DNA from 3 places in the Paenibacillus sp. 79R4 genome. Region 3 is predicted to be linked to each of the others. Evidence: riboswitches for the same ligand, from Rfam matches in the RefSeq annotation. Region 3 holds a riboswitch; each other region holds the start of a gene.

Region 1 (7,686 bases), on a different contig from region 3:
TGAAGAAGCCGCCTGTGCGGCGGCGGATATTACCGATATTATCACGCATCAGGATACCGATAATCCTTATCAGATATTAGCAGCAAAGGTACAAGGCAAGATCGGAACATTGGGTCTTGAGAAAGAAAATCTGTCCATGGCCCGCTATGAAGCGCTGCAAGAAGCCCTCTCCTTCTCGTCAAGCTTCGATGTCGGCCCTTGGCTGCGTGAGCTGCGGATGCATAAGTCTCCTGAGGAAGTCGCGAAGCTGCGCCACGCCATTTCCCTGATCGAGCAGGTATTGCAGGCGGCGCTCAAGCAGGTGAAGGAAGGCGTGTCCGAGAATGAGATGGTAGCTGAGGTCGAATACCAGATTCGCAAGCTGGGGGCAGACGGTCCTTCCTTCGATTCGATGGTATTATTCGGTGAGAATGCCGCACTGCCACACGGAGTTCCAGGCAAAAGACAGCTGCGCCGCGGCGATCTGGTTATGTTCGATATCGGCGTCTACGCAGACGGCTACGCTTCGGACATTACTCGCACCTTCGCCTATGGAGAGATCACGGACGAACAGACCCGGATCTACAATACCGTACTTGCCGCCAATGAAGCGGCAATTGCCCACATTCGTCCCGGCGTTACTTTCGCCTCGATCGATAAAGCAGCCCGAGACTTGATTACCGAGGCGGGTTACGGGGAATATTTCCTGCATCGCCTTGGTCATGGACTCGGCATCGATGTTCATGAATTCCCCTCCGTGCACGGATTAAATGAACTCACGCTCTCCGCTGGCAACGTATTTACCGTCGAGCCTGGTATCTATGTTCCCGGGATCGCCGGCGTCCGGATTGAAGACGATGTGCTGGTTACCGAAGCCGGCGTTGACGTGCTGACCCAATTTCCGAAGCAGCTCACCTTTATCGACTAATCTGCCATAAGCAACATCGTGCTCTAGTCAACAACAAAACCTCCAGAACGCGCGAATGCGGCCCTGGAGGTTTTTTGGCTATTATTTCACTTGATCGAGTTCCGGCTCACCGTCCGGATGGAAGTTGCGTGCAATGTACAGAAAAGGCGTACCCACCGCGGTCAGTGCAAATTTTATTATATAAGTAGTGAACAGAATTTCGAGCCATACGTCAAAGCTGTATTTACCAATAAAGGCAATTGAACAGAAGATCAACGTATCGACAAAGGAACTGATCATCGTGCTTCCGTTGTTCCGAATCCAGAGCTGATTGCGCAAAGGATAGAAACGGCGAATCCAAGAATACAAGCGGATATCGAGAAACTGACTGATGAAATAAGCGGTCAAGCTGCCCAGCGCCAATCTTGGCATCAACCCGAAGATCGTCTTAAGCGAAGCTTGCGCCAGATCACCTGGCTGCGGCTGGAACACAAGAACCATCTGCATCAGAATCGTCGTCATAATCAGCGTGAAGAAGCCGAACCATACCGCCTTCTTGGCCTCTTGACGCCCATACTTCTCATTTAGCAAATCACTCGTCAAATACAGGCTTACATACATTGTATTGCCAAGTGTCATCACAATGCCGAACATGTCAATCGTCTTAACGACTTGAATATTGGCGATAACCGTGGCAACCCCGATCCAGGCATATAATCCCTTCTTGCCGAACCAGCGATAACAGATCAGGAAGAAGGTGAGATTTATGAGCATATATATAAGGCCCCAGAAAAAGTTAAACATAACATGCCTCCTAGTTTTGGTTACGCGGGATGGTTACGAACCGCGGCTGATATTCAAATCAGCATTTTCTACGATAACATAGCTTTTCGCAAGTTGCCACCCTATTATTTCTTCCATTATAGAGTTGTACAAAAAGTTTGTTTTTAATCAATAAAACAGGCCCGGGAAACGGCTAAAATTCACTATCTCGAAACAATGAAATCGCTATCAATAAAAAAATAAATAATATCATTGTTTAAATGTTTCATTTTATCTTACAATACCTTTATATGTCTTTTATTCTAATGCATCATACATAAATAGGTATTAAGAACTAGATTAATAGAAACTCAGGGGGATATCAATGCGAAAATTTAATCACTCCATTGGTCGCAAATTTATGCTGACTTTTGCGGTCATCACAATCCTGTCATCCATTTTATTCAGCACAACCTTCTATTTTATTGCCATGAGTATTATTGACGAGAATGTACTTCCTCAATTCGATGAGGTTCTGCATACAAGCTCCAGGGATATTTACAAAGGACTTGATAATTCACAGGCTCTTCAGCTTATTAAAGGCAACGAAAATTCCCGCTTTGCCGTTGAGTCTTACCTCAGCAAGAAGGTTGAGGAATTCCATCTGCATACCGCTTATCTTCTCGATGTCCAAGAAGATAAGGCAATCGTAATCGGAATCAATAAAGATTCGATCATGAAGGTTGGAGACGAGCTTGAGATCCATGAAGCGATGAAAGTACAAGATCCTGGCAAACTGAGCGTCAGCGAGCTGTACAGCGATCAATACGGCGTGCACAAAACGGCCTATATCCGCCTGTCCGGCAGCACGGCTGTTCTGGCTGTAGGTATGGATGCAAACTTTATCAAGCAGAAGGAAGATCAGATTCTATGGACCGGAATCGTGATCGCTGCCCTTGTCATTGTGCTGGCGCTGATCGCAGCTTATGTGAACAGCAAACGCATTATCAAGCCGATCAAGAATTTGGCGGCAGTAACCAGACAAATGGCGCAGGGAGATTTAACCCAACAGATTACTATTACGGGACGCGATGAGATCGCGGAGCTCTCGGCCAGCTTCCAAACGATGATTACCGAGCTAAAGGAAATGATCACCAAGGTTCAAAATAGCTCCCACGGGGTGATCCAGGGCTCCGATCAGATCTATCAATCTGTGAATACCTTCCAGAATTTGATCGAGCATTCCGGCAATTCGATGCAGGAAATTGAGAAAGGCAGCACCATCATCGCCGGAGCCGCCGCAGAAAATGCCCGTGCGATGGAAGAAATCTCGTTAGGAATTCAGCATATCGCCGGCTCCTCGGCTGAAGTGACGGAACGCATCGGTCAAGCTTCAGATGAAGCTGACAACGGGAATGAGCTGGCCAAATCGGCAACCGGTCAGATGCAGCTTGTCGAGCAGGCCGCCGCAGCGCTGCTCACGCATATTTCAACTCTGAACGAACGTGCTTCATCCATCATTCAAGTCGTAGATTTGATCTCAAGTATTACAAAACAGGTTCATATCCTGGCGCTGAATGCAGCGATTGAAGCAGCACGGGCTGGAGAGCATGGCAAAGGCTTCTCCGTCGTCGCCGAAGAAATTCGCCTGCTTGCTGAACAGACGAGGGATGCCACAACGAAGATCAGCGAATACTTGCTAAGCATCCAGGAAGAGACTGTAAGCTCGATGCAGACGATGCAGCGTGCCACCCGTGAGATTAGTTCCGGTACGGAGCAAGTGAATCAGGCAGAGCTGGCGTTCAGCCATTTGACCGAGCTGATCTCGGAGATTAACTCCAGCGTTCAATCCGTCTCGGCGGCAACCGAGGAAATCTCGGCCAGCACGGAGGAAGTCACCGCCTCTGTTGAAGAATCGGCTAATATAACCGGGAAATCCCTTCTTAGCATCGAAGAAATCTCCAACAACACCAGCCGACAAATCGAGGAAATGAAGAACCATGTAGGAGCGATTGAACAGCTCCACCGCCATGCTCTTTCCTTAAGCGAGGCTGTAGATAAATTCAAAGTTTAAATGAGATCAGTAAACCAAGAAGAACCGCCGGAATTAATATTCCAGCGGTTCTTCTTGGTTAAAGACCTACCTGCCTCTTACAGTTCATTCACCGAGACAGCCTCGGCCAGCTTCTTCTCGGGTCTTTTCCAATACGATTCATTACCGGGAAGATCATCAAACCAGGCTGCATCCTCCGGACATTCAAGCACCATGAACTTCCCATATTCATCCTCACGGGATTGATGATATTTCAAGTACGCCATTCCGTGCTCGATCGCCAATATTTCGATTTTGCCGGATGTATGGCTCATCGATAAGCGAACGCGCTTGCCCAGACCGGAAGTACGGGCCTTAGCCCCTTCCACCAGTTGATAGGCCCGCTGCAGCGGAATCACAAAATCGGAGTTGCCGGCGACCGGGCGGTTGATGAAGAAATAATAAGGCGTCACGCCTGCCCAGGACAATTTGTCGAGCAGTTCCCCAAGCACCTTCTCATCATCATTAATTCCCTTCAGGATCGGCGTCTGATTCACAACGATGGCTCCAGCTTTATGCAGTGCCTCGAAGCATTTGCGCGCTTCCGCCGTAATCTCCCGCGGATGATTAATATGCGCCATTACATAAATGCGCTTCTCCGCTGAGGAGAATTCAGAGATCAACTGCAATAGATCAGGATCTTCATAGATCCTCATCGGATTGAACACAGGGATCTTCGAGCCAAGCCGGATGATCTTCACATGATCGATCGCCCGTAGCCGTTCGAGGATAATGCGCAGCTTGGAGGTCGCAAGGATCAGACTGTCCCCGCCCGTCAATAACACATTGTTGATCTCAGGATGCCTGGAGATATATTCAATCCCCGGCGTGACATCAGCCATCGCTTCCTTCACATCATTGCGGAATAACCGCTTGCGGAAGCAGTAGCGGCAATAAGCGCCGCATACCTCAGAGACGATTAGAAGCGCCGTTGTCCGGTACTTATGCTGACAGCCGGGTACGACATAATTCGTATCCTCGTCAGAAGCATCCCAGCGCCCATATTCGCGCAGTTCCCCCGTATTCGGAATCACTAGCTTACGAATCGGATCCTTAGGATCGTCCCAGTCAATCAGGTTCAAATAATAATCATTTACCCGGAACACGAATTTGTCAGTAATCGGACGCAATTGCTCCCGTTCCGCCTGGGATAGCTGCGTCACCCTATCGATATTTGTAATGTACTTCGGGCTTGCCATACACCATCTCCTCCTTTATCTCAAACAACATCGCCGATTCGTAAAGAAGAAGCATGGAAACCAAAGATGACAGTGCAGCGCAAGGCATTAGATGCCGAGTAATAACGGGTCATATTGCTTACAATTTAAAGATTCATAAACGCAAAAAGACCCGTAACAGGGTCATTGCAAAGCGGTATAAATGATGACCCATCCACTGCTGACGAGGTTAGCTGACGGACTCGGGAAAGATGGTTCCCTACGTGTATTTACAACGATTCGCCCCAAAAAATGGTTCCCCCGCTTTTCGACTTTACCATTCGAAAATTAAGCGTATATTTATCGTATTACAAATGTAAGCGTATGTCAAAACTAAGGATTCTTTGGAAGGCCCGCAATTTCATATATTTGATCCATATCCAGATGGCCTCTTACATGATCGGCAAGTCGGTCAAACGCCCTCTCACGCCTGGCCGCAGCGGAAAATGTCGCAGCCAGAGGCTCCAGCCCTTTGGCTTGTCTAATGCCATCCAACCAAGCCCGGCGATACTCATCACTATTGAAAAGACCGTGTAAATACGTACCAAACACTCGCCCATCCACACGGCAGACGCCCTCCGTGCGTTCCCCTCCATCAGCGCTTTCAACCAGGAATAAGGACATTGCTTCTTTCTCCCTGTTATCTATACTTCCTGTTGTACCGTGTGAGTTCGCTACGGTGTCAGAGTTCGATGACTCTAAACCAAACCCAGCCTGACTTGAGTATACCGTCTCCCCGGAGTGAATTTCGTAGCCGCCAACGGGGATAACGGGCTCCGTTGAATAAAGGCGGAGCGAGGCATCAGGTAGAACATGTCCTGTGGTGCGGATTGTTTTTTTGCCAGGGAGAAACGTCGTTGTCAGCGGCAGCCAGCCAAGTCCACGGGATCGCTTCACCTTGCCGGATTCAACAGCCTCCGGATCAAGCAGTGCATCCCCAAGCATCTGGTAACCGCCACAAATACCGACCAGTTGCGAATGAGCGCTGCGCTCCAGATGCTGCTCAATTGCCCCATCCAGCCCCTGTTCCCGTAGAAATGCCAAATCGCTGATCGTATCCTTGGAGCCCGGAAGGATGATTACATCCGGCTCTCCTAGCTCCGCCGCTCGCTGGACATAACGCACAGACACATCCGGCTCTGCGTCCAGCATGTCGAAGTCCGTAAAGTTGGAAATACGCGGATAACGAATCACGGCAATATCGATATCGCGGCCCTGCTTAGGTACCGAAGCGTAGGAGTCGAGAATGACTGAATCCTCAGCCTCGATCTCCAAATCCGGCAAGAAGGGCAGCACTCCGAGGACGGGGATGCCTGTCCGCTGTTCCAGCCAATCCAACCCTGGCCGAAGCAGCTCCAGATCGCCTCTGAATTTATTAATGATGAAGCCCTTCACCCGGGCTCTCTCTTCAGGCTCCAGCAATTCGAGTGTTCCGACCAGAAATGCAAACACCCCGCCGCGATCGATATCGCCGATCAAAATAACCGGAGCTTCCGCCCATCCAGCCAGATTCATATTAACGATATCACGCTGCTTCAAATTGATCTCCGCCGGACTTCCCGCACCTTCCAGCACAACGAGATCGTATTCATCCCTCAGTCGGTTCAGAGCCTCCATCACGATCGGCCGGGCCACGGGCAGGAACTCCTCGCGATATTTCATCGCGCTCAGATGCTGATAAGGCTTGCCGTGAACAACGATCTGCGAGTGCATATCTCCCGTCGGCTTAATCAGGACGGGATTCATATCCGTTGTCGCCTCGATTCCACAGGCTTCAGCCTGCACGCCCTGTGCGCGCCCAATCTCCCGGCCATCGGCGGTAACATAGGAATTTAGCGCCATATTCTGCGATTTATAGGGCGCCGTCCTGAGTCCGTCTTGAACGAAAATTCGGCATAAGGCAGTCACGATGACACTCTTGCCTACATCAGAAGCCGTTCCCTGCAGCATCAGCACAGCGCCCCGATGGCTGGAATCTCCGCAATTCCGCTTTGTATCTTTTTCCTTTATAGCAACTTGCTCTCTTCCTAAATCCTCTTGCCTCATCGATCAAACCTCCACTTCACTCATTGAAAAAGCAAGCAGGCGAGCAGTAGCAATACCGCCTCCAGCCCTTCATTGATTGCGCCGTAGGTATCGCCCGTCAAGCCACCCAGCCTTGCACTCATCCGGCTCGCCATCCAGGAACCGACGCCCCAAGCTAATAAAGGAGCAAGAGCATAATAGATCATTGGGCTGATCATATTCAGATCTCCCCATTGCGGCACGGCGGCCAGCAGAAGCAGTCCTGCCGATAGCACCAGAGCCAGTAAAGTCGCAAGCAGCGTATCCCGGACACTTTGCCCCCGGAATCGTCCGGCCAATCCTTCCCCGCCGCGCGCGGTCGGCCAATGGCGCATCGCCAGCGCCATGAACCAGCGGCTCCATACAGGAGCCGTCATTATGGCTGCTCCCGATACATACAGTCCGCGGCTCAGCAGTGTGGCAAGCAGCGACATTTTCAAGAGCAGCAGCAGCACACAGGCTAGCACACCCATCGCTCCAACTCGGCTGTCCTTCATAATCTCCAGCATTTTCTCACGGGGACGATAGCTCAGGAACGCATCGGCAGAATCCATCCAGCCATCCAAATGCAATCCTCCGGTCAGCCAGACCCAAGCGATCAGCAGAAGGACCGAGACCGGCAGTACAGGCAGCGCCAGGCTAGCCAGCACACCGATGATCCAAAT
Region 2 (7,686 bases), on a different contig from region 3:
CTTCCTTCCTATTCGGAACAGGCGCTGAGATAATCGCCGAACACAGCTTCCGTACGAGCCGACACTTCGGTGATTTCAGCCTTGCTTAAGTGATCATAATGAATTCCCATAACGACAGTCACGGTACATTTCAGCCTCTGTGCTGCTTTTCTAGCCATATTAACCGTCAAGACATGCTCCTTATGCCCCGGTACTGCGGTGGTCTCAACCTCTATATTTTCACCATTCCAATAAGCCGTTGAAGCGGCACCGATATGTTCGACCCCGCCAGTAATCAAGATCACCAGATCGCGCCCCATGGGAACAGCCTGCAATTTAATATCCTCAAACGCCATTCTTCCTGCCTCCTCTGAACATCCTCTCCTAATTCTATAGGATGCCGCGGATTTCGTCCAAGGTAGAAATGTTCTCGGCGATCATAAATTGCTCCACTTGATCAAGCAAGTCCACTCCGGCCCGCAAATTCATAAAATTATAGGTTCCAACCTGCGTGATTGCTGCCCCGGCCATAATAAATTCGATAATATCGGTTCCGCTGCAAATCCCGCCCATTCCCATCACCGGAATCGATACAGCCTTGCTTACCTGATGCACCATGCGCAGTGCGATCGGCTTGATCGCAGGGCCGGATAAGCCGGCATAGAGATTGTTAAACACGCTGCGGCGTTTGTATATATCGATCTTCATCGCCGAGAAAGTATTTATGAGGGATACGCCATCGGCCCCTTCCTGCTCACACATGACGGCCATGCCTACAATGTCCTCCGCATTCGGAGACAATTTGATGACAAGCGGCAGCGACGTCGCAGCACGTACCTTCCTGACGACCTCCCGTGCCGTCTCCGTCTGGATGCCATAGGCCATCCCGCCCGCTTTGACATTGGGACAGGAAATATTGAGTTCAATCATGTCGACAGCCGGATTACCCGCAAGCGCCCTTCGCTTGGCATCCGCTTCGATTCGTTCAGCTCCCTCCACATAGTCCTCCATCGTATTCCCGCCCAGATTCACAATGCGAATCAGATCCAGCTGCTCCCAGCGCGGACACTCCTCGCTTAGGAAAGCTTCGACTCCCGGATTCTCCAGGCCAACGCTGTTCAACAACCCGGATGGCGTCTCATAGACTCTTATGCCGTCATTGCCTGCCTTCGGGTGAAGGGTCAGCCCTTTGCCGGAAATTCCCGCAAGGCGATTCAGCTCATAGAGCGCTCCATATTCCTGTCCAAATCCGAAGGTTCCGGAGGCCATAACGAGCGGATTCTTAAACGTCAGCTTGCCGAAAGAACATGATAAATCGATCATTCGAATACAACCTCCTCTGCCGGAAATACAGGACCATCCGTACAAGCCTTCTTCCGTTTGTCTTTACATTTTACACTGCATACCAGACAGGCCCCAATCCCGCAAGCCATCCGGTTCTCTAGTGAGACATATACCTTGGCTCGTCCGGATGAAGCTTGTTGCTTGCGCTGCACAGCGTGCAGCATCGGATGGGGTCCGCAGGCTATGATCGTATCATAGTGCTCAAAATCGAGATCGTCGAGAATCACGCCACCCACATTGACATGTATCTGTCCAGCGGAAGCTGCACGGAATTCTTCTACCATGTAAGACTCGCGGCTAAAGCCGAGATACACGTCGGCATTCGGAACCTGGCGCAGGGCATAATAAAACGGGGCAATCCCGATTCCCCCGCCAACAAATGCCGTCTTGCCTTCCGGAGCTTCAAATCCATTTCCAAACGGACCTTCCAGCCTCACATGATCCCCTTGCTTCAAATTTGAGAATAGTCTCGTTCCCTCTCCAACGACTAAATACAGAAATTCGATCCGTCCAGGCGTAATATCGAAAATACTCAGCGGCCTGGACAGCAGCGGATAATGGTCCCATGCGCGTATCATGTAAAACTGGCCCATCTTCCCGACGAATTGACCGGCAACGGCCAGACGAAATACTCCTGGTGCTACTTCCTCATTGGATATGACTTCCGTCAAATTGTTCAGTCCCCTTTCTTATTGAGGTTGTTCAAAAAGCCCACTTCCGATCCGAAAAGCCAACGAAGCCATGTGGCCTGCGAAAGCCTCTCAGTTGTTCACGACCAACTTCCTGCGCCCCTCTTCTCAGTTCCTATGCTCATCCAACAGAAGCGTTTGGAAAAATATCGGAAACATGAGCTCCGGTACTGCAAAACTGGCCTTTTTGAGCACACTATAGACGCCTGCTTGATTTTATACACTTCATTTAAAGATGCAATTTTTCTCGCCTACCAGTCTGTGATAAACATCACTCCAAAACGATTTAGCCCTGAGTAAAACGCTTACCTTGAAAATTAACCATTTCCTCATATTTTTCAATGAATATGGGCATACCAGAACATGACATTTATTTTGGAGAAGAGGTAATGCTATGTCCACAAAACTCAAACACTGGATGATCGTCTGCACCATCCTGCTCATGTTGTTCCCAAGCTCTGGGAGCATTGAAGCCAAACGGTCGTCACCGGGTGCACCAGGTACGGAGGACACGGCACCTACATCCACTGAGAGCAGTGAAAAGCCGCTTAATCTAGCCGAGCTGCAGCGCAAATATTCCGAGACCTTTGTATTCCGCGGTCCTCGGGTGAAGCAGGTCGCACTTACTTTCGACGATGTGCCAGACCCCCGATTCACGCCGCAAGTGTTGAAAATACTGAAGCGTGAAGGTGTCAAAGCCACCTTTTTCGTCGTAGGCAGCCGGGCCAAGAAACATCCTGATCTCGTTCGGCAAATCCACCGTGATGGCCATATCATCGGCAACCATTCCTATACTCACAATCAATTCAAGAAGCATTCGATGCAGGAGTTCCAGTCCGAAATACTGCGGACCGAAAAGGTGATTCAAAATATCGTCGGTTATCGCCCGAAGCTGATTCGGCCTCCATACGGTGATATTAATGAAGCTCAGGTTCGTTGGGCGAAGCGGCATAGCTACAGAGTCGTAAACTGGAACGTCGATTCTCTGGATTGGAAGGGGCTCGACAAGGACAAGGTCAAGCAGAACGTGCTTGAAACGGTTGGTCCCGGATCGATCGTTCTCCAGCATGCCGGAGGCGGCTCGGGCTCTAACCTGAACGGTACGATCGAGGCGCTGCCCGAGATTATCGAACAATTGAAATCCAAAGGCTATCAATTCGTTAATGTGGCCGATATGCTCCAAACCAAGAAAAATAAATTGTAATAAATAGGGCCGTACCGGAACAGCTTCTGTCCGGTACGGCCCTATAAAATCGATGAATCTATAATCTGCTATTTCAATACAAACAACTTAACATCCTGATAACCAAACTGGTTCACAAAGGAAGTACTGCCCGGGATGAAAATATCGATCCGGTTGCCCTTGATCGCTCCACCGATATCTGTCGCTGTCGCTACAAAAGCTTTCTTAGGCAGGCCTTCATGATCATGTCCGGTTACGAGCACCTTGGTGCCCAGAGGAATCACTTTCGGGTCCACTGCAATCGTTCCTAGTTTGAGCGGGTTGCCATAATAATCTACCGCGCCATATCCGCCATTTTCACTTGGAGCTGAAGAATACGCCGTCGCTTTGGCGCTGATCGTCTTGGAGTAATTAAAGCTCTTGCCCCAAGCTTCAACCACCTTTTGATCTGCAAGTACGCTTAGCGTAGGCAGCAGAATGGCGCTGTCCGCAGATGAAGCCTTCATTTCCGGAGCAGACATCGTATTGCTCTTGTTATCAGGAATTGTGATGCTAAGACCTTCGTATATATTGGTTGCCTGGATGGTCGGATTAGCGGTCATCAGCTTGTCCATCGGCACTCCATACTGCTTCGAAAGTGTATAGAATGTATCTCCTTCCTTCGCTGTATGTAACGAGTCGGCCAGCGCAGGAACGGATTGGATCGCTCCAAATAATCCAGCGGTAATCAATGCTGTCTTCATCATGCGCTTGAATGTCCATGTATGTTGTTTCTTCATGTTGTCCTCCTTTGATTTCGCCTGCGGAGTTAGTTGTCGGATTCGGGAAAAGGAAGCTTCCCTACGCGAGAATAGTAACAAATGATAGATTCATTTTTTGTTACTTTATCCGCGCTTCACCCCAAGATAGCCAATCTGTAAATGATTCCATTTCAAATCGGCCTTTCGTTAAATCGTCCCCCGCACTTGTCCTAGTAAGTTTCGGCTCATTGAATATATCACAACTTTGTAACCAATAGCTCATGTAATTGTTACCATTTGCGCACAAAGCCTGATATAACAAGGTATTTTTAATCTTAATTAATGACAAATACAGTTATATGTTTACTATATAAGCGCAACTCAACATGAGAAATGTGGACTGGAAAAGCCGGACTTGCTCTTTCTTTGGTTCGACCTCTATAGTAGTAAAGAACGGATAGGATGGTATTCCGCATAGCGAAAATATTGGGTTGGAGGGGTGAAGCATTGGGCTTGCTGCATCATATCGAGATTTACGTATCAAACCTTAAACGTTCGGCAGAATTCTGGGGATGGTTTCTGTCAGAGCTTGGTTATGCGCCGTTTCAGGAATGGGAAGAAGGCCGGAGCTGGAAATTAGGAGACACTTATCTAGTGTTTGTTCAAGCCAAAGAGAAATACCTGGACGTTCCCTACAATCGATGTCGTGTGGGGCTGAACCATTTGGCATTCCATGCGAATTCACGGCAACAAGTGGATGAGCTGACTGTCAAGATTCGGTCCAGAGGATTAAACGTGCTTTATCAGGATAGGCATCCTTTCGCCGGCGGAGAAGACTATTATGCCTTGTTTTTCGAAGACCCTGATCGAATAAAAGTCGAGTTGGTAGCACCTTGAGCATCCCTGTTCGCGATACTAGCAAAAAGGGCGATCCCCAAGTAGTATTTACTACCGGGATCGCCCCTTCCATTCCTCGCGCAAATATATCGCTCGGTTAGAGTACTTTGCTCAGGAACTCCTTCGTCCGCTGCTCCTTAGGCGCACCAAATACTTGCTGTGGCGAGCCTTGCTCCAAAACCTGGCCTTGATCCATAAAGATGATGCGATCGCCGACCTCTCGGGCAAAGCCCATTTCATGCGTAACGATGACCATCGTCATTCCTTTGTCGGCCAGCTTCTTCATAACATCAAGCACTTCTCCGACCATCTCGGGGTCAAGCGCGGAGGTCGGTTCATCAAACAGCATTACATGCGGCTCCATCGCCAGCGCTCTGGCAATGGCAATCCGCTGCTTCTGCCCACCGGACAATTGTGAGGGATAGGCATCCCGCTTATCCTGCAAACCGACAGTTTGCAGCAGATTCATCGCTACGGCCTCTGCTTTGTTCTTGTCCATCTTCTTCACGCGTATAGGCGCAAGGGTGATGTTATCGAGCACCGTCTTGTGCGGAAACAGATTGAACTGCTGGAACACCATCCCCATCTTCTGACGAGTCAAGTTAATGTTGTGCCCTCGTACGGTAATCGATTCGCCTTCGAACAGAATCTCGCCTTCAGATGGAGTCTCCAGCATGTTAAGACAGCGCAGGAACGTGCTCTTCCCCGATCCGCTCGGACCGATTACAACGACAACCTCCCCTTGCGAGACCTCAAGGTCTATCCCCTTCAAAATATGGAGATGACCGAATTTTTTATGCAAATTTTTAACGGTTATCACTGGCCTTCAACTTCCTTTCGAACACACCCAAAACCCGAGATAGTGTGAATGTCAGAATAAAATAAATTACTGCAACGATCAGATACGGTGTCATCCCGTTATACGTGATGCCAACGACAGAGCCGGATTGGAAGATCAGCTCGGTCACACCGATAATGGAGACGATAGAGGACTCTTTAATAATCGTTATGAATTCATTGCCGATGGCCGGAAGCACTGATTTAATCGCCTGCGGAATGATGATGAAGCGCAGCGACATTCCCTGCGACATCCCGAGTGAACGCGCCGCTTCCCCTTGTCCGCGATCCACGCCTTGAATACCTGCGCGAAAGATTTCCGCCAAATAAGCCGAGCTATTGATGGACAAAGTAATCGCACCCGATTGAATCGGAGTAAAGTTAACGCCGAATAATTGCGAGAAGCCATAATGAATAATCAACAGCTGTACCATCATCGGCGTTCCGCGCAGGAACTCCACCCAAGCATGGCCGATGAAACGGACGATTTTTAAGGGCGACATCCGCACCAAAGCAACCACAAGCCCGAGAATAAAACCGCAGATAACACCGATCGCAGCCAATAAGAGCGTATACTGCACACCGGTGAAGAAGTAATCGCGGTAATCCCAAAACATCGTAAAAAACTTCATAACCAGACCATTCCTCCCAAATTCATCAGAAAACTTGCTAAAAAGCAGAAAATAGCGAAGCTTCTCCGCTATTTTCTAGAGCAATTCCTTAAAAATCCAATGTTTATTTCACAGCCAATTCGCTGGCTGCTTGAATATACTTCTCTAGGCTTCCATCTTCCATCAGGCGTGTCAAGGTAGCGTTGACCTTATCAAGAATCTCGCTATTGCCCTTCTTCACAGCGACAATATATCCGTCATCCTCAGCCTCCGGCTGAGCCTCTGCAATGGTCAGACCCTCGATATTGCTTATATACGCCTCTGCTACTGGACCTTCGATGATAGCTACGTCTACACGGCCTGTTTTTAGCTGCATCATAATATCTTGAGTTTTCGCCAGGGAAGTGATCTTGGCATCCTGGACCGTCTTGGCAATATCCTCCTGGATCGAACCCTTTTGAACGCCAATCTTCTTGCCAACCAGCGCATCCATCGTCTTGTAGCTGCCTTCTTCACCGGTACGAGTGACAACAGCCTGCATTGCCGTAAAATAAATCTTAGACATATCTACTTCCTTCTGACGCTCAGGTGTTGGACTTAAACCGGAAATGGCAAAATCAATCCGGCCGCTGTTCAACTCATTCATTAGCGAATCGAATTGCAGATCCTTGATTTGCAGCTCAGCGCCCAGATCCTTGGCAATTTCCTTGGCGATTTCAATGTCAAAGCCGACGATTTCATCCTGTCCTTGATCATTTTTAATATGGAACTCATATGGAGCAAAGTCTGCGCTGGTGCCAAGCGTGATGACCTTTTTGTCTGAATTCCCGCCATCGCTTCCTGCTCCTTGCGCGCTCCCATCATTATTTTTATTTTGTCCGCATGCGGCAAGCAAGCTGGTTACCATCAATAGAGCTATAACTAATGTTCCCCACTTTTTCATTTCTCTCTCTCCTGTCATTTGCTTTCTTTAATCTATAATCACTTGGCCAATTATAAAACAAAATGCATATATATGCAAAGGTAAAATATGATACTTCATCATTTATTCACAGATTTTTATCCAAGTATTGAGGGTTAATTAAGCTGTGGTTAATTAAACGAAGCTGATAAGTTAACAATATCACAGCAATCCATCTTAACGGAAATTGGTTCCGCTATTTTGGCGAATTCGACGTTTCCGTAATTGTAACGGAAATCTGATCCTCTATTTGGGGATCATCTACCTATATTCTGCTGAAAAACTTCAATTTAAGGGACTCCATTTCCGTTAGAATTCAAAAATGGCTCTTTCAAGCCAAATAGCGGCACTGATTTCCGTTAGATCTTTCTGGGCCAAAAACCGCTCACCTTCACCAACGGCTCAGCGTATCGAACATACGGATTAGTCTAGCCGGTATAGTTAG
Region 3 (7,686 bases):
TCCGCCGCCATTCGGTTGCCAAAGGTGATCGTCCCTGTCTTATCGAGAATCATGGTGTTGATATCTCCGGCGGCTTCTACGGCTTTACCGGACATCGCCAGTACATTGTATTGTGTCACCCGGTCCATTCCGGCAATCCCGATGGCGGACAGCAGTCCTCCGATCGTTGTCGGGATTAGACAGACCAGCAGCGATACCAGTACGGTGATCTCCAGATGAATATTCAGATAATCAGCAATCGGCTTTAAGGTAATAACCACAATCAGGAAAATAACCGTTAATACGGTAAGTAAAGTCCCCAAAGCAATTTCATTTGGCGTCTTCTGACGTTCTGCACCTTCAACTAATGAAATCATCCGGTCGATAAATGACTGTCCAGGATCGTTCGTAACACGAACAACAATCCTGTCGCTGGCGACCAGAGTTCCGCCTGTAACGGAGCTGAAGTCGCCGCCAGCTTCCTTAATGACCGGAGCCGATTCCCCCGTGATCGCAGATTCATCCACCGAAGCCAGCCCCTCGATAATTTCACCGTCTGCCGGGATCATCTCCCCTTGCGAGACAACGACAATATCGCCTTTGCACAACTCGGAGGAAGGCACGCTTTTCGTACTGCCGCCTATTAATCGGTTTGCCATAACTTGCTGCTTCGTCTTCTTCAGGCTGTCCGCCTGGGCCTTCCCTCTACCTTCCGCAAGAGCTTCAGCAAAATTCGCGAACCATATCGTAATCAACAGGATTAAGAAGATGGCCACATTAACCCCCGTATTGTGATCTTCCCCAAGCAATCCGGGGAACAGGATTTGCAGGAGTACGAGGAAAGCTCCGATTTCTACAACGAACATGACCGGATTCTTGATCATCCACAGCGGATTCAGCTTTTTCAAGCTTTCCAGCGCGGCTCCTCGCATCATTTTTCCGGATAACATCGATTTATGCCCAGTGCTCATGTTTAGCACACCTCTTTAAATTATTTTAGCGTCAAATACTCAGCTACAGGACCTGCGGCAAGCACCGGCAGAAAAGTAAGAGCTCCGATTAGCAATACCGTTCCTACGAGAATTCCAGCGAATAATTTATTGTCAGTCCGCAGCGTACCGATCGTCTCCATGACAGGCTCTTTCTGCATTAAGGACCCTGCGGCAGCTAACAAAGCAATCATGGATATATAGCGGCCCAGAAGCATGACCAAGCCGGTCATAATATTCCAGAATGCAGTATTATCCGCGAGGCCCTCGAAGCCGGAGCCGTTATTTGCGGCAGAGGATGCATACTCATACAGCATTTGCGACAGACCGTGATACCCCGGATTTGTGACTGCGTCGTACCCTAACCCTGTCATAGCGCTGATTGCTGTTGGCGCAAGCACAAGCAAGGGATGGATAAGAATCGCAATGGCGATCAGCTTCATCTCCCTGGCTTCAATCTTCTTGCTAAGGAACTCCGGCGTTCTGCCGACCATTAATCCACAAATAAATACGCCGAGTATGGCGTACATCACCATGTTCATAAGTCCGACGCCCTTCCCGCCAAAGACGACGTTCAGCATCATCTGGGCCAGAGCTGCCAGGCCGCCAAGCGGAGTAAGCGAATCATGCATATTGTTAACGCTCCCCGTAGTCGCAGCGGTCGTAATCGCCGTAAAAATCGCCGAGCCCGCAACCCCGAAACGCACCTCTTTGCCCTCCATATTACCTTGCGTGAGGTCTATTCCAAGCGTATGGAAGAGCGGGTTCCCGGCCTTCTCGCTGAAATAGACCAAAGATAGAAATCCAAGGAACAAGACCATCATCGCGGAGAAAATAACCCAACCTTGCTTCTTATTGCGGGCAAATAAACCGAATGTATAAGGCAGTGATGCGCTGATCAGCCACATGGACCACATCTCTATTGCATTCGTCAACCCGCTGGGGTTCTCGAACGGATGAGAGGAATTTGCTCCAAAGAATCCACCCCCGTTCGTACCCAAATGCTTGATGGATTCCAGCGAGGCCACCGGCCCAAGCGAGATTCGCTGTACAGTCCCTTCCAGCGTGTTCACAGCCGTGGCAGGCTGCAAGGTTTGCGGAACCTGGAGCGCCACCAGCAGAAGCGTTACGATCAGCGAAGCAGGCAGAAGAATACGAACGATCGCCTTTACAAAATCCTCGAAGAAATTCCCCAGCCGTTGGCCTCTCCCGGTAATCCCGCGGATAAAAGCAATAGCAACGCATAGACCTGTAGCCGCCGATGTGAACATCATCATGGTGATAACAGCCATTTGCGAGAAATAGCTCAGTGCTGTCTCCCCGCTATAATGCTGCAGATTCGTATTGGTCATGAAGCTGATTACCGTATTGAATGCCAGCGTCGGCTCCATACCACCGCTTCCTTCGGGATTCCAAGGCAACCACTGCTGCAGGCTGAGAAGCAGGAAAGCGATGGTCATCAACACCACATTGGTGGCCAGCAAGCTGATAATATATTTCTTCCAATCCATCCCTTCGCGCCGCCGGTAGCCGGCTATGCTGAAAATAAACCGCTCTGTTGCTCCGAAGATGCGATCACTACGATTCGGTACATTGGAGAAAACATGATATATATAAGTTCCGACCGGCTTCACCAGCAATAATATGACGCCGATCACGATGAACATTTGTAAATAATCCATTACACACTCACCCCATCAGGAATCCTGTTTATAAATTTTAAGCTCCGGCTTATTGCTCAAGCTGTGGCTTTGCCGTAAGCAGAAATCCAACCTCTCCGCTCACGGAATGGATGACATAAGAAGCTCCCAGCCCTTTGTAAATCATGCGCGGATTTTTATTCGGAGTAATAATGAAAATCTGATCCTGCGTCCATCTCCGGCAGATTTGCAAATAGCGACAAGTTAATGTCATACTCAGTTCAAAAATATAGCAGCGGCCGATTGGAAACGGCGGAACGATCCAGCTCTGCTCGTCATCCGTCTTGATGCGCAATACATGTCTTACGCCCAGTTTATGAAGGACTTCTTCCTCCTTCTTGTTGTTCACCAGTACCGCGAAATTACGCTTCGCTGCCATCAGCAGCAAAATGAACTTCAGTCCAACCGGGTTCGGGGCTGCTACCAGAACAAACTCTCCCTCCACTTGAGAACACCCTCCTTGAATTTGCAGAGGACAACACAAGAGAAGCCGCAGGAAAGATAGTAACCTTCCCCGCGGCTTTATGGGTGGTCTTGGACCCACTATTCGGCCTTTGGTGGTTGCCTCTTCCTTGACGCTTACGAGGTTAGCTGACGGATTCGGGCGCGGAAGTCGCCCTACCTTGAAGAATAGATTATCCTCCAAGCGATTCACCCCATGGAACTAAGGTTGAGAAGCCCGCGGAGCGGACATCACTCAGTACCGTTGGTTCCCCCGCTGCTGTCCTATCCACGACAGCATTCAGCGTTTTTTGATGGATCATTTCATTGTATTTCAATTCATTTTTCAAATTAGGGCGCAAAAAACCACAGAGGCAAACGGTCCTCTGTGGCCGAATTTATTGCGGCTCGCAGTCACCTTTCCTCTCTCATACCCACGCTGACGGAGTTAGCTGACGGATTCGGGCGGTGAGAGTCGCCCTACCCGAGAAGAGTCCATGGTCTCTTCCTCAGGATTCACCCCTGTCCGAATGGGCCTGTGTTGGCTCTCACACCAGCCCTGGCCCTTCAGACGTCGCGCAAGCCGCATTGATCATCACGCAGCAAGCACTTGTTGGTTCCCCCGTTCCCTGGAATATCCCAGAGATTAAGCGATCGGAATTGGTTAATATTGATTATGGATTATGGATTGAATCATACCGCTGCAAGGGTTGACTGTAAAGCCAACTTCCTGGCAAAAAAAGCGATAAATTTAAAGGAATACGAAAATATACCGCTTACATTGATATGGCGCTCTCTAATTTTCGCTATAGCTCATTTCTACTCTTGATTTTGAATTCTTTTATAAGAATTCCACAGATTATAGCAAACGACCTCTGGACTCTCCCCTTTACTGGAACGTTATACTCGGTAAGCAAGTGCAAACCCTATCTATATTGCCTTCGGTTCGACGCTTGGCGGCTTCGTTGCCATAAACAGTCGATTGATCGATGTGTCCTGGTCCGGGGGAATAGTCACCATTGCCGCCGCTGTTTTGACCGGGATTAGCTACCGTCTGGATCATCATAGCTCACAGCTATGCAGTGATCCGGCAGGCGCAAAATGTTAATACTGCACTGGCCAGCCAGCAAAATTTTACTCATGCCTCTGCTTCGCTATAATAGAGTTAGTTCATTATTTTGCCAAAAAGGAGCGATATTTGTGAAACTAACGTATCTCGGACATTCATGCGTATTTTTAGATACCGGCGATTACCGTCTGATCATCGACCCATTCTTGACCGGAAATCCTAAAGCAGCTGCTATGGCAGAAGATATCGATGTCGATTATATCCTGCTTACCCATGGGCATTCGGATCATATCGGGGACGCTGAGGCGATTGCCAGAAGGACTGGAGCCACCATCGTAGCTATTGTTGAACTGGCCGACTTTTTTAAGCAAAAAGGGCTTAAGGCAACCGGGATGAACCTGGGAGGCTCATCCAACTTCCCGTTCGGCAAGTTAACCTTCACCCCGGCTCTCCACAGTTCATCCGTAGAAGTGAACGGAACCAATGTCTACTTGGGAGTTGCTGCGGGCATTGTGCTTAATATCAACGGCTTCATCGTCCATCATTGCGGTGATACCGCACTGTTCAGCGATATGAAGCTCATCGGAAGCAAACATAAGATCGATCTCGCCTTCATCCCGATCGGCGATTTCTTCACCATGGGACCGGAGGACGCCCTGCTCGCTGCCGAATGGATCGGCGCCAAGCACGTGGTCCCGGTTCACTACGATACATTTGGCCTCATCAAGCAGGACGGAGCACAATTCGCCCACCAATTGCAAAAGCTTGGCATATCCGGCCATGCCCTGCTGCCGGGCGAAAGCCTCGATCAAGCTCAATTGGAGCGTTAACTGACCATTCTCGTCTCACTTCATCGACCGCTCTATTTATTTTGTATCCGGGCCATTAACCCAGCTGGTCAGGCCATCCGCCCATAACCGACCGCACCGGCTGCACCTACCGCCCAATGCTGGCCTGATACTGGCACGACGCTAGTCCGATGCGGGCACGATACTGGGCTAATGCTGGCCTGATACTGGCACGATGCTAGTCCAATGCTGGACCAATGCTGGCCTGATACTGGCACGATGCTAGTCCGATGTTAGTCCAATGCTGGACCAATGCTGGACCAATGCTGGACCAATGCTGGACCAAATAAAAATAGCTGCTTATCAGCAGCTATTTTTATTTCTAACGAAACTACAGAACGTTATTGGCTCCCCAAAAGCGGGAAATTATTTTTAACGAAACACCATATCGTTATTTGGGCGAAATACCAGCAAAAAGAGATAATTCTTGTTCAATAGCGATACCCAGTTTCGTTAAAAATCTCAGCGCCCCGATTTGAAGCCAATAACGATACCACGTTTCGTTAGAATCTCCAAAATAGTAGATTACGCAATCGGGTCCATGTTGCCTTCCCGAATCAAATCGGGAAGTACCATATCCCGACCAACATAATGCCGTGCGAAACTTACAACAAGAAGCAGATGCAGATTCGCTTCAGCAAACAGCGTTTCGCTTCTGCATCACCTTGTTCTCCCCTTTATGCCAGCTCAATTTTTCATTAGCGCTCCCTTGAACAGACAGGCACAGAGGCGCTTGCTAATCCAAAGCTAGTCCAAAAGTTCCTTCCCTTTTGTCTCGGTACCTAGCCAGAGGACGGCAATCGCGCCGATCAGAACCGTAACGAAAAACAGCCAGAAGATCGAGCTGATCGCTACCTCCCGGGCTACAAGCCAGCCAACCAGGAACGGAGCGATTACCCCGCCAATCCGGCCGAAGGAAGCAGCGAAGCCAACACCTGTCGACCGGACCTTGGTCGGATACAGCTCCGGCGTATAGGCATACATGCCTCCCCACGCCCCCAGATTAAAGAAGGACAAGCAAATCCCCGAGGCGATCAGCATCCCTTCCGTCGTTGCGCTGCCAAACCAGGCCGCGCTTGCAGCGGTAAGCACCAGGTACAGGACTAATACGAATTTCCGGCCGAACTTCTCTATGAAGTAGGCAGCCGTGAAATAACCCGGCAATTGAGCCAGGGTCATAATCAACACGTATTCAAAGCTCTTGACGAGGCTGAAGCCCTTCAGGACCATGACCGAAGGCAGCCATAGGAACATGCCGTAATAGGAGAAGACTACAGTAAACCATAAAATCCAGAGCATGATCGTCGAGCGTCGATGAGGAGCTGACCATACAGATTGCAGCTTCTCTCTGACCGAAAACCGCTGTTTCATGGCATTCGATTGCTCGATAAACCGCGGCGGATCTTCAATTGAGCGACGCAAATACAAGGCGTACAAGACTGGCACACCACTAATGACAAAAGCCATCCGCCAGCCGTAATCCGGGATTACAAAATAAGCGATCAGCGCTGACAGAATCCAGCCGAGGGCCCAAAAGCTCTCTAGCAAAACGACAGCCCGCCCCCGATCCTTGGCGGGTACAGATTCCGAGACCAAGGTGGATGCTACGGGCAGCTCACCGCCAAGCCCAAAGCCGGCGATAAAGCGAAGCACGCACAGTATGGCAAATCCTGTAGCAGCAGCGGACAAACCGCTCGCTGCAGCAAAAATAACCAGCGTCCAGAGCAGCACCGCTTTACGGCCGAATTTGTCGGCCATCAGACCCGCCAGAGCGGCCCCGAACACCATGCCGATCGAGTTAATGCTTGTGAACAAGCCTGTTTGTTGTGGGGTCAGCCCCCAGTCCGCCGCCAAAGCAGCGGCGATAAACGATATAATCCCGACATCCATCGCGTCGAACATCCAACTGAGGCCAGCGCTAAATAACAGCTTCCTCGTCTTCGGCTTCGCCGCTATATTTGCTGTACTCATTGTGCCACCCCATTCTCCACTCATATCTCTATTTTACATTTATACTTTATAGGCGATTATGCCGTCATGCTGCGGTCCCGCTTGATCATATTCCGATTTCTGAACCAGAAGATGATGGTAAGGGCGACCAGAAAAATAATATAACTGAATATTAGCTTGCGAAGATCTGTGTCTGGAAATACGACCGATGCGCTTAATATTCCATACAGCCATATCCCGGACAGGTTGCCAACCATATTTGACCATGTATACGATGATAGCTTCATATTGGATATAGCCGACATGAACGAGATCAAATTGTTAGGCATAATCGGCAGGGTGCGCAGAAATATTACTGCCCATACGCCATACCGCTCCAGGCCTCTTTGCCATTTCTCATATTTTTGCAGCTTACGCAGCCATTTGCGGTTGAACCAGTCAGCGAATAAGTAGCCGCATAGTAAATATATGATCATCCCGGCGGCCGTTCCGGCGATCCAGCTGGCGATGAGTCCATCCGCGATCCCCAATACGGAGATATGCAGCATGACGATTGTCGCAAACGGGAATATGCCGATCGTTCCTTGCAGAAGCGCCAGCGGAATCGTAATGATCAGTATAGAAAAACCGCCCAGCTGTGTGGCATTAATCAGCCAACTCGTCCATTGTTCTATCCATTCATTCAAGCGATTTCTTCTCCATTCTCGACT

The links. Region 3 has a riboswitch for cyclic di-AMP ahead of DMN77_RS03760 (hypothetical protein). Riboswitches for the same ligand answer to the same signal wherever they lie in the genome.
Region 1: another riboswitch for cyclic di-AMP. It lies ahead of DMN77_RS11605 (KamA family radical SAM protein); the one in region 3 lies ahead of DMN77_RS03760 (hypothetical protein).
Region 2: another riboswitch for cyclic di-AMP. It lies ahead of DMN77_RS21400 (3D domain-containing protein); the one in region 3 lies ahead of DMN77_RS03760 (hypothetical protein).

What each region holds. Positions count from the first base shown of each region.
Region 1 covers NZ_QJOT01000007.1:94,742-102,427, reverse strand. Annotated here, with positions in the region: gene DMN77_RS11620 (M24 family metallopeptidase) at 1-907, shown strand, start outside; gene DMN77_RS11615 (queuosine precursor transporter) at 989-1,690, opposite strand; gene DMN77_RS11610 (methyl-accepting chemotaxis protein) at 2,034-3,722, shown strand; gene DMN77_RS11605 (KamA family radical SAM protein) at 3,800-4,939, opposite strand; cyclic di-AMP (ydaO/yuaA leader) riboswitch at 5,122-5,262, opposite strand; gene DMN77_RS11600 (cobyric acid synthase) at 5,291-6,907, opposite strand; gene cobS (adenosylcobinamide-GDP ribazoletransferase) at 7,024-7,686, opposite strand, start outside.
Region 2 covers NZ_QJOT01000021.1:33,374-41,059, forward strand. Annotated here, with positions in the region: gene lpdD (prenylated flavin chaperone LpdD) at 9-335, opposite strand; gene DMN77_RS21385 (dihydroorotate dehydrogenase) at 370-1,302, opposite strand; gene DMN77_RS21390 (dihydroorotate dehydrogenase electron transfer subunit) at 1,299-1,994, opposite strand; gene DMN77_RS21395 (polysaccharide deacetylase family protein) at 2,407-3,216, shown strand; gene DMN77_RS21400 (3D domain-containing protein) at 3,285-3,974, opposite strand; cyclic di-AMP (ydaO/yuaA leader) riboswitch at 3,979-4,191, opposite strand; gene DMN77_RS21405 (VOC family protein) at 4,449-4,832, shown strand; gene DMN77_RS21410 (amino acid ABC transporter ATP-binding protein) at 4,930-5,652, opposite strand; gene DMN77_RS21415 (amino acid ABC transporter permease) at 5,639-6,301, opposite strand; gene DMN77_RS21420 (transporter substrate-binding domain-containing protein) at 6,405-7,223, opposite strand.
Region 3 covers NZ_QJOT01000002.1:393,303-400,988, reverse strand. Annotated here, with positions in the region: gene kdpB (potassium-transporting ATPase subunit KdpB) at 1-950, opposite strand, end outside; gene kdpA (potassium-transporting ATPase subunit KdpA) at 971-2,650, opposite strand; gene DMN77_RS03760 (hypothetical protein) at 2,700-3,113, opposite strand; cyclic di-AMP (ydaO/yuaA leader) riboswitch at 3,230-3,426, opposite strand; cyclic di-AMP (ydaO/yuaA leader) riboswitch at 3,532-3,772, opposite strand; gene DMN77_RS03755 (metal-dependent hydrolase) at 4,310-5,008, shown strand; gene DMN77_RS03750 (MFS transporter) at 5,774-6,997, opposite strand; gene DMN77_RS03745 (TVP38/TMEM64 family protein) at 7,054-7,662, opposite strand.